4 regions of the Methylobacterium sp. ME121 genome follow, and region 3 is predicted to be linked to each of the others. Evidence: predicted binding sites of a transcription regulator. Region 3 holds the regulator's gene; each other region holds the start of a gene.
What was found. Region 3 encodes LexA, which represses DNA repair genes until DNA is damaged. Its sites were predicted from a motif close to TGTTCNNNNTGTGTTCNG; they were not measured.
Positions count from the first base shown of each region.

Region 1: a site for LexA is predicted at 1,168-1,185, ahead of ME121_RS07810 (LexA family protein). Genes of this name have one in related genera too.
Region 2: a site for LexA is predicted at 1,051-1,068, ahead of recA (recombinase RecA). Genes of this name have one in related genera too.
Region 4: a site for LexA is predicted at 1,200-1,217, ahead of parE (DNA topoisomerase IV subunit B). Genes of this name have one in related genera too.

Region 1 is NZ_BBUX01000007.1:83,867-86,064, forward strand. It holds gene ME121_RS33425 (GIY-YIG nuclease family protein) at 1-592, opposite strand, end outside; gene ME121_RS07810 (LexA family protein) at 696-1,088, opposite strand; gene ME121_RS07815 (3'-5' exonuclease) at 1,513-2,198, shown strand, end outside.
Region 2 is NZ_BBUX01000086.1:16,018-18,215, forward strand. It holds gene recA (recombinase RecA) at 1-959, opposite strand, end outside; gene rpsQ (30S ribosomal protein S17) at 1,395-1,658, opposite strand; gene rpmC (50S ribosomal protein L29) at 1,680-1,895, opposite strand; gene rplP (50S ribosomal protein L16) at 1,908-2,198, opposite strand, start outside.
Region 3 is NZ_BBUX01000010.1:50,120-52,317, reverse strand. It holds partial or broken gene ME121_RS09630 (ComEC/Rec2 family competence protein) at 1-866, shown strand, start outside; gene lexA (transcriptional repressor LexA) at 860-1,588, opposite strand; gene ME121_RS09620 (hypothetical protein) at 1,838-2,198, shown strand, end outside.
Region 4 is NZ_BBUX01000080.1:1,730-3,927, forward strand. It holds gene parE (DNA topoisomerase IV subunit B) at 1-1,093, opposite strand, end outside; gene ME121_RS28495 (hypothetical protein) at 1,465-1,653, shown strand; gene topA (type I DNA topoisomerase) at 1,827-2,198, opposite strand, start outside.

The DNA of each region.
Region 1 (2,198 bases), on a different contig from region 3:
TTACAACGGACCGACTGTGGTTCGGGCTATCTATACTCTCGTTGGCTTTGGCTTCCGATTGAAGTGCATCGTATGCATCCGAAAAATTGCATCGAAACAGCTCATAGCACTGCTGCAATTTGCCTTCTTTGGTGTAGCTCCCAACGACGGAAAACTCGACAAGCTGGCTCTGGACATCAGCCTCAAGGCGACCAGATCTGTCGCTCAGAACTTTGACAAGCATTTCCCAGTCAGAGCATGAACCGTACCGCTGATCGTTCAACGATTTGGCGCGGTAATCGACGTTCTCGGTCGATCCAATCTTGATCAGCCGTCCTTTCTGAGAAGCGGCAATGTACACATAGGCTCGCTTCTGTGCTCGGATCATAAATCCGATGCGGGAATGATCGCACTGGATGCAATGCCCTGGACGGGTCCGAAGCGTGTGATTGCCCGCTTTGCACGGCGTAACGCCATAGGCGAAGAGCTTTTCCTCGCTTTTCATTTGCGCTTGGTAGGCTTCCTTGCGCAGCCCAGACGCATCGAAAAGACTTCCCATCGGAATTTTCTGCTGCCGCAAGAAAGTGAGTTGCTCGTCCGTGAGAATCGCCATCTATTTTGCCTTCATCACCGCTGATGAACTTGATCGCACGCGTTGATCGAGATCAAGAGCATCAGCTATCGGGACGTAGCAACAGCCCTATGGAACGTCCCCATCATCGCTTCAGGGCCGCCTTCGCCGTGTGCCAGCGGATCGTGAACCGGACGACGCCCCAGATGACCCCGTCGGCGAGGTCCTCGACCGCGAAGACCGGCAGGTCGCGGTTCTCGAAAGCGAGCCAGGCGCGGTTGCCCTCCCTGCGGTAGCGCTTGATCGACATCTCCCCGTCGATCGCCGCGACGACGACGCTGCCGTCGCTCGGCTCGAGGCTGCGATCGACGCAGGCGAGGTCGCCGTCAAAGATGCCGGCTCCGCGCATGCTGTCGCCCGAGATGCGCCAGAGGAAGGTCGCCGGCGGGTTCGGGGCGAGCCACCGCGGCAGTTCGAGTGCGCCTTCCAGGAAATCGTCGGCCGGCGACGGGAAGCCTGCACACAGGCTCTGGCCCATGATCGGAATCCGAGCAACCGGGCCGCCCGGGGGCAGCTCCTCGATCCGCGCAATGGCCACGCTGCACCCCGTTCGCCACAAGAACAAAGAAGGAACAGAAAGGCCGTCGGTTCCGACGCGGCAAGCGGAAAGCGATGCGACCGCGCCAGCCTTTGGAAACCTGTGGAAAGCGGGGACAAGCGCAATCGAAGGTTGCGACCGACCTCTTGTGTCTCGCGCCGTCTTCGACCGCGAATCTGCGAGTCGGTGACTCGGGATAGCGGAAATCGACAGCAAAATATGGTTAACGCGGCACACCCCGGCTGCGTGGTTTCTACCGATTTGTTCCGCTTTCGTTCTCGTTCCAGTTCTAGGACATCAGCCCGACGCGCTTGGCATTTGTTCCTAGGCGCACTCGGACCGTTCGGATTCGAGGAGCGGGCTCATGGATCGGTTTCAGGCCGAGCTGCACGCGATCGCCCTGCAGAGCTCGTCGCACTACCGCGTCCTGCGCAAGCTCGAGCGGCGCGGTCTCTATGAGTGGCCGCTGCCGGATCGCGTGAAGATCGCGATCCTCCTCGATTGCGAGACCACTGGCCTCAACCCGCACACCGACGAGATCATCGAACTCGGGATGCTGCGGGTCGCCTACAACCCGACCGGCACCATCCTCGGGCCGATCGCCGAGTTCCAGAGTTTCCGGGAGCCGTCGCGGCCGATCCCGTCCCAGATCACCCCTCTGACGGGGATCACCGACGCCATGGTCGCCGGCCATCGCATCGACGAGACCGCGCTCCGCGCGTTCGTCGCGGACGCCGACCTCATCATCGCCCACAACGCGAACTTCGATCGGCGGTTCTGCGAGCGCCTCTGCCCCGTCTTCATCGACAAGGCTTGGGCGTGTTCACAGACCCAAATCCCATGGTTGGCCGAGGGCGTCGAGGGCACGAAGCTCTTCTACATCGGCTTCCAGCAGGGCTTCTGGTTCGAAGGTCATCGCGCCAGCGACGACTGCTACGCACTCTTGGAGATCCTCGAGATGCCGCTGCCGCGATCCCACGCGATCGCCATGGGCAAGCTCCTGGAGAACGCCCGCCGGCCGACCGTCCGGGTCTGGGCGCTCGGCGCGCC
Region 2 (2,198 bases), on a different contig from region 3:
GCGGCGATCTTCGGGTTGTCGCGCAGGAAGCCCTTCGAGTTCTCGCGGCCCTGGCCGAGGCGCTGGCTGTTGTACGAGAACCAGGCGCCGGACTTCTCGACGATGCCGGCCTTCACGCCGAGGTCGATCAGCTCGCCGACCTTCGACACGCCCTCGCCGAACATGATGTCGAACTCGACCTGCTTGAACGGCGGCGCGACCTTGTTCTTCACCACCTTGACGCGGACCTGGTTGCCGATCGCCTCGTCGCGGTCCTTGAGGGTCGAGATGCGGCGGATGTCCAGGCGCACCGACGCGTAGAACTTGAGGGCGTTGCCACCCGTGGTCGTCTCGGGGCTGCCGTACATGACGCCGATCTTCATCCGGATCTGGTTGATGAAGATGACCATGCAGTTCGAGCGCGAGATCGAGCCGGTCAGCTTGCGCAGGGCCTGGCTCATCAGCCGGGCCTGGAGGCCGGGCTGGCTCTCGCCCATCTCGCCCTCGATCTCGGCCCGCGGGGTCAGCGCGGCCACCGAGTCGACCACCAGCACGTCGATGGCGCCGGAGCGCACCAGCGTGTCGGTGATCTCGAGCGCCTGCTCGCCCGTGTCGGGCTGGGAGATGAGCAGGTCGTCGAGGTTCACGCCGAGCTTGCGGGCATAGACCGGGTCGAGGGCGTGCTCGGCATCCACGAAGGCGCAGACGCCGCCCTTCTTCTGGGCCTCCGCGATGGTGTGGAGCGCCAGCGTCGTCTTGCCCGACGATTCGGGACCGTAGATCTCGATCACGCGGCCGCGCGGCAGGCCGCCGACGCCGAGCGCGATGTCGAGGCCGAGCGAGCCGGTCGAGACGGTCTCGACCTCCTGAACCTTGTCGCTCTTGCCGAGCCGCATGATCGAGCCCTTGCCGAAGGCGCGCTCGATCTGAGACAGGGCGGCGTCGATCGCCTTGGACTTGTCCTTGTCCACCGGGGGCATGTCGACCACTTTCAATGCGGGCTGGGCCATCTGGCGGGCTCCTTATGAAGGGGTTGGACGCAGTTCACAACGCGCGTCGCCACCGCCTCTATGTACCCGTTTTGTTCTCAGTCGACAAGGCCCGGGACGCCGCTCGTCCGCCGGGTGGACGCGAAAGTGCGGCTGCGCGGCGCACACCGAGTTCGAGACGGAACGCTGGCCGTTCACACGCCCGGGAAACACCCGGCGGCCGATCGGCCGAATCGTCCCATAGGCGCTCCCGGAAACGACGACGCCCGGCACGAATCCGGCTCTCGCGAGTCGAATTGCGTCCGGGCGTTCGTCGTTCCGGTCACCCGGCGAACCCGGGACGGACACCCTCGCGGGCACCATCCCGCGACGCCGCGGGCCGGGATCAGGCGATCGCGGGGAGCCGCAACCGCCGGGATCGCGGGATCAGGCGGCTTCGCCGGCCTCGGCCTGGGCAGCGTCGCCCTCGACCAGCTTCCAGGTCTTGGTCTTCGAGAACGGACGGCACTCCTCGATGAACACCGTCTGCCCGACCTTGGCGACGTTGCCCTCGTCGTGCGCGTGATAGTTCTTCGAGCGACGCACGGTCTTCTTCATCACCGGGTGCGTGAAGCGACGCTCCACCTTCACCACGATGGTCTTCTCACCCTTGTCGCTGACGACGGTGCCCTGCAGGATGCGCTTCGGCATGGTTGTCTCCTAAAACCCGCCTCAGCCCTTGGCCTGCTGCAGCGTCTTGGCGCGCTGCAGAGTCCGGACACGGGCGATGTCGCGGCGGACCTCACGGACGCGGGCGACGTTCTCGAGCTGGCCGGTGGCCCCCTGGAAGCGCAGGTTGAACTGCTCCTTCTTGAGGTTGATCAGCTCGTCATTCAGCTGATCCGGCGACAGCGCCTTCAGATCAGACAGTCTCTGGGTCGACTTCACGATATCCTCCGTTCAGTCGGCGATGCGCTGGACGACCCGCGTGCGGATCGGGAGCTTCGCGGCGCCGAGGCGGAGCGCCTCCTTGGCGATGTTCTCGGCAACGCCGTCGACCTCGAACATGATCCGGCCGGGATGGACCCGGGCCGCCCAGTAATCCGGGGCGCCCTTACCGGAGCCCATGCGGACCTCGGTCGGCTTGGACGAGACCGGGACGTCCGGGAACACCCGGATCCAGACGCGGCCCTGGCGCTTCATCTCGCGGGTGATCGCGCGGCGGGCCGCCTCGATCTGGCGGGCGGTGAC
Region 3 (2,198 bases):
TCGTCTCCCTGGCGGTGATGCCCGCCGCGGTAATCGGCTGCCTCGCCTATCCCTTCGCCCTCGACCGGCCGGTCTGGTGGCTGATGGGGCAGGCGGTGGCCGGCATGCTGGCGATCTCGGACTGGATCGCCGGGTTCGAGCGGGCGAGCCTGGTGCTGCCGGCCTTCGGCGCCGCAGCGCTGACCCTGCTGACCGCGGGCCTGCTGCTGGCGACGCTGCCGGCCTCCCGCCTGCGCTGGCTCGCCGTGCCGCCGGTCCTGCTCGGCCTCGTCCTCGCGGCCCGGCCCGACCGCTACGACCTCTACGTCGACCGGCAGGGCGCGGGAGCGGCGGTGCGGGGTCCGGACGGGCGGCTCGCGGCCCTCGGAAGCCCCTCCGGCTTCGTCCTCGAGCAGTGGCTGAAGGCGGACGGTGACGGGCGGCGGCCCGCGGCGCTCATCGTCCGGTCGGGCAGCGGGCGCTGCGACCGGCTCGGCTGCACCGCCCGGCTGCCGGACGGGCGGGCGGTCGCCCTCGTCCGGGACAGGCGGGCCTTCCCGGAGGATTGCGCCCGCGCCGCGGTGCTGATCACCTTCCTCGCGGCGCCGCCGACCTGCACGGGCCCCCTGGTGATCGATCGGCAAGTCCTCGCCGCCCGCGGCGCCGTGGCCCTCCGGACCGACGGCGACGGCTTCGCCGCGCGCTTCGCCCGGGACGACGGGCGCGCCGTGCCCTGGCGGCCGGCCCCGGGACGCGATCCGGGACGCGATCCGGGACCGCCGCGGCCGGTCACCGCGGAGCCGGGCGACCGCGCCGCGGAGGACGGGGCCGCCGCGCCGGGCGGAGACCTCGCTCCCGGCGACGCGCCGGCCGAGCCGCTTCAGTAGCGGCGGACGAGGCTGACGAGGCGGCCCTGGATCCGGACCCGGTCGGGCCCGAGCACGCGGGTCTCGTAGGCCGGGTTGGCGGCCTCCAGGGCGATCGAGGAGCCGCGGCGGCGCAGGCGCTTGAGCGTCGCCTCCTCGTCGTCGATCAGCGCCACGATGATGTCGCCGGTATTGGCGGTGTCCTGCTTGCGGATGACCACGAGGTCGCCGTCCAGGATCCCGGCCTCGACCATCGAGTCGCCGCGCACCTCGAGGGCGTAGTGCTCGCCGCCGGCCACGAAGTCCGGCGACAGGGTGATGGCGTGGCTCTGGTTCTGGATCGCCGAGACGGGCGTACCGGCCGCGATCCGGCCCATGACGGGGATCGAGATGGCCCGGCCGGACTCGTCGATCATCCGCGTGCTCGCCGGGGCCGGCGGCTGCTTGGACTTGCCGCCCTCGACCACGCTCGGCGTGAAGCGGCGCGGCTCGGCGGGGGTCTGGGGCGCCGGCGCGGCCTGCGTCAGGCTCTCGGGGATGCGGATCACCTCGATGGCGCGCGCCCGATTCGGCAGGCGCCGGAGAAAGCCGCGCTCCTCCAGCGCCGTGATCAGCCGGTGGATGCCGGATTTCGACTTGAGGTCGAGGGCATCCTTCATCTCGTCGAACGACGGCGGGACGCCGCATTCCTGCATCCGGCTCTGGATGAATCGCAGGAGGTCCAGCTGCTTGCGCGTGAGCATCGACGGGGGACTCGCGGCTTGGCGGACCGCCACGTGACGGTCTCCGAAACAAATCACGAACAGGTTAAACGTTCCGCAAGTGTTCCGCAAGAGCGGCACCGCCACGCTCGGCGCGCTGCGGCGCGCCCGCGGGACAAGGCGGAGAAACGCATTGACGGCGCAAGCGGAGCCGTTTCAATGCACCGCGGTGCCCCGCCGGGCAGGCGGCGGATCCGGGGCGCGGGCTGGGACCCTCTTGGAATGACGAGGATGCGACGACCCGCGGCTCTGCTGCCCCTCGGCCTCGCCGCCCTCGGCCTCGCCGGCTGCACCACCGGGTTCTCCTACATCTCGCGGAACTACGTGGCGCTCACCCCCCAGGTCGTGACGATCGGCTGCAAGGAGCCCTACGAGGTCTACGACAACCGGCAGCTGCGCCGGATGCTGATCGTCTCCAACGCCCTGCGCGAGTACACCGGCTGCAATCTGAGCGAGGTCCGGATCGATCCGGAGCCGGACGCCACCCGGGTGAAGCGCTTCCGCACCGCCGCCCGGGCCTATCTCGACGAGACCGTGCGCGAGGATTGCCGGATCACCGGCGAGACCGTGTTCGATCCGCTGAAGACCGAGT
Region 4 (2,198 bases), on a different contig from region 3:
TGACGTCGTCGGTGGTCACCGCCGTCATGCGCTTGGCCTGGTTCACCCGCTCGGCGTGCTCGCGCAGGCCGCGCAGCAGCGCGACGCGGAGGCCCGCCTCGTGGGTGCCGCCCTCGGGGGTCGGGATGGTGTTGCAGTAGGAGTGCGAGAACCCGTCCTCGGCCACCATCCAGGCCACCGCCCATTCGAGCGACCCGTGCGAGCCCGGCTTGGTGATCTTGCCGGAGAACATCGCCTCGGTGACGAGCTCCTTTCCGTCGATGTCCCGGGCCAGATAGTCGCGCAGCCCGTCGGGGAAGCGGTGGACCGCCTCGGCCGGCACGTCCGCCAGCCCCTCGAGGAGGGCGGGAGCGCAGCGCCAGCGGATCTCGACGCCGCCGAACAGGTAGGCCTTCGAGCGCGCCATCTTGAACAGGCGGCGCGGGTCGAACTTCAGCGAGCCGAAGATCTGGGCGTCCGGGTGGAAACGGACCCGGGTGCCGCGCCGGTTCTGCACCCGGCCGACCAGCTCCAACGCGCCCTGCGCGTGACCGCGCGAGAAGGTCTGGCGGTAGAGGGTCTGGTTGCGCGCGACCTCGACCTCCAGCAGGTCGGAGAGCGCGTTCACCACCGAGATGCCGACGCCGTGCAGGCCGCCCGAGGTCTCGTAGACCTTCGAGTCGAACTTACCGCCGGCGTGCAGCGTGGTCATGATGACCTCGAGCGCCGACTTGCCGGGGAACTTCGGGTGCGGGTCGACCGGGATGCCGCGGCCGTTGTCGGTGACCACGAGGGCGCCGGATTCCTCCAGTTCCACCTCGATGAAGCTGGCATGGCCGGCGACCGCCTCGTCCATCGAGTTGTCGATCACCTCTGCGAAGAGGTGGTGCAGCGCCCGCTCGTCGGTGCCGCCGATATACATGCCGGGCCGGCGCCGGACGGGCTCCAGCCCCTCCAGCACCTCGATGTCGGAGGCGGTGTAGCCGCCCTCGGGCTCGGCGGCCGCGAGCGTCGCCACGGAGGCCGAGGCGTCCAGGCGCCGCCGCGGCTCGGGCGGACGGGCCGCCGCGCCCTTGCCGCCCGGCCCGAACAGGTCCCGCGCCGGGTCGCTCACGCGCGGCCTCCGCGCGCGCGGCGCGTCGGCCGGCTCGGAATCGCGCGGACGGGTCTTGGGACGGGTCTCGGGTCGTGGAGCATGCGCCTTCATCCCCGCATGATAGCGGAACAAAACGGAAACATCAAAGCCGTTCGCCCTGCGGCGAAGCGGTCGCATCATCGCATGCTGCGCCGCCGCGAGCGAGGGCCGCGGCCGCAACGGGACACGGTTGTGCGCGCCGGGCCGTCATCACGACGTTGCACAACAATGGGTTAAGGCTTTCTCGTGACCCGCAGGCCCGGCTTCCATAGGCGACGACCGGAACAGAACGGGACGATCGACGTTAGTGGCGGAGATAAATCTTGACCGTGGTCAGGGAGCCGCAGTCCATGAGCGACGCCGCGATCGAGGCCCGCCGCCTCACGCTGATCCGATTCGAGCACGCGGCCGGCGCCGCCTTCGGCTGCGACGACGACGCGGCCGGCGTGCCGCCCGGCCGGGCCCTGATGAACTCCACCACCCTCGCGCTGGCGACCTTCGCGACCGCGCTGGCGGCGACCATCACCTACCTGGTCTGATCCCGATCGCCGACCGCGGCGCACGCTGAGCGGGCGGCGAGCCCCCACCGACGTCCGCGCGCGCAGCGAAGCAACCGGTCGGCGCCACGCTCGGCGGCCCCGGGCTGTCCCGGATCGCCTCGCTCCGCTCGCGCGGACGGGGCGGCCGCTCCCGGCCCCCGCCCGCGAGCCCCTCAGCCCGAGCTCGATTTCTTGGTCGCCGCCTTCTTGGCCGCCGGCTTCTTCGTGGCGGTCTTCTTCGCCGCCGGCTTGTCGCCGCTCGCGGCGCGCGCCGAACTCTTCCGGGCCGCCCCCCGCTTCGCCGGCTTGCCGCCGCCCGCGGCGCGCTTGGCGTTCACCAGGGCGATCGCCTCGTCCAGCGTCAGCGCCTCGGCGCTCATCGTCTTCGGCAGCGTGGCGTTGACCTCGCCGTCGGTGACGTAGGGTCCGTACTTGCCGGCCTTGACCACGAGGTCTCGGCCGCTGGCCTCGTCCTTGCCGAGCGGCCGGCCCGGATCGGCGGCCGGGCGGCCGCGGCCGCCGCCCTGCTCCTTGGCGACGATCAG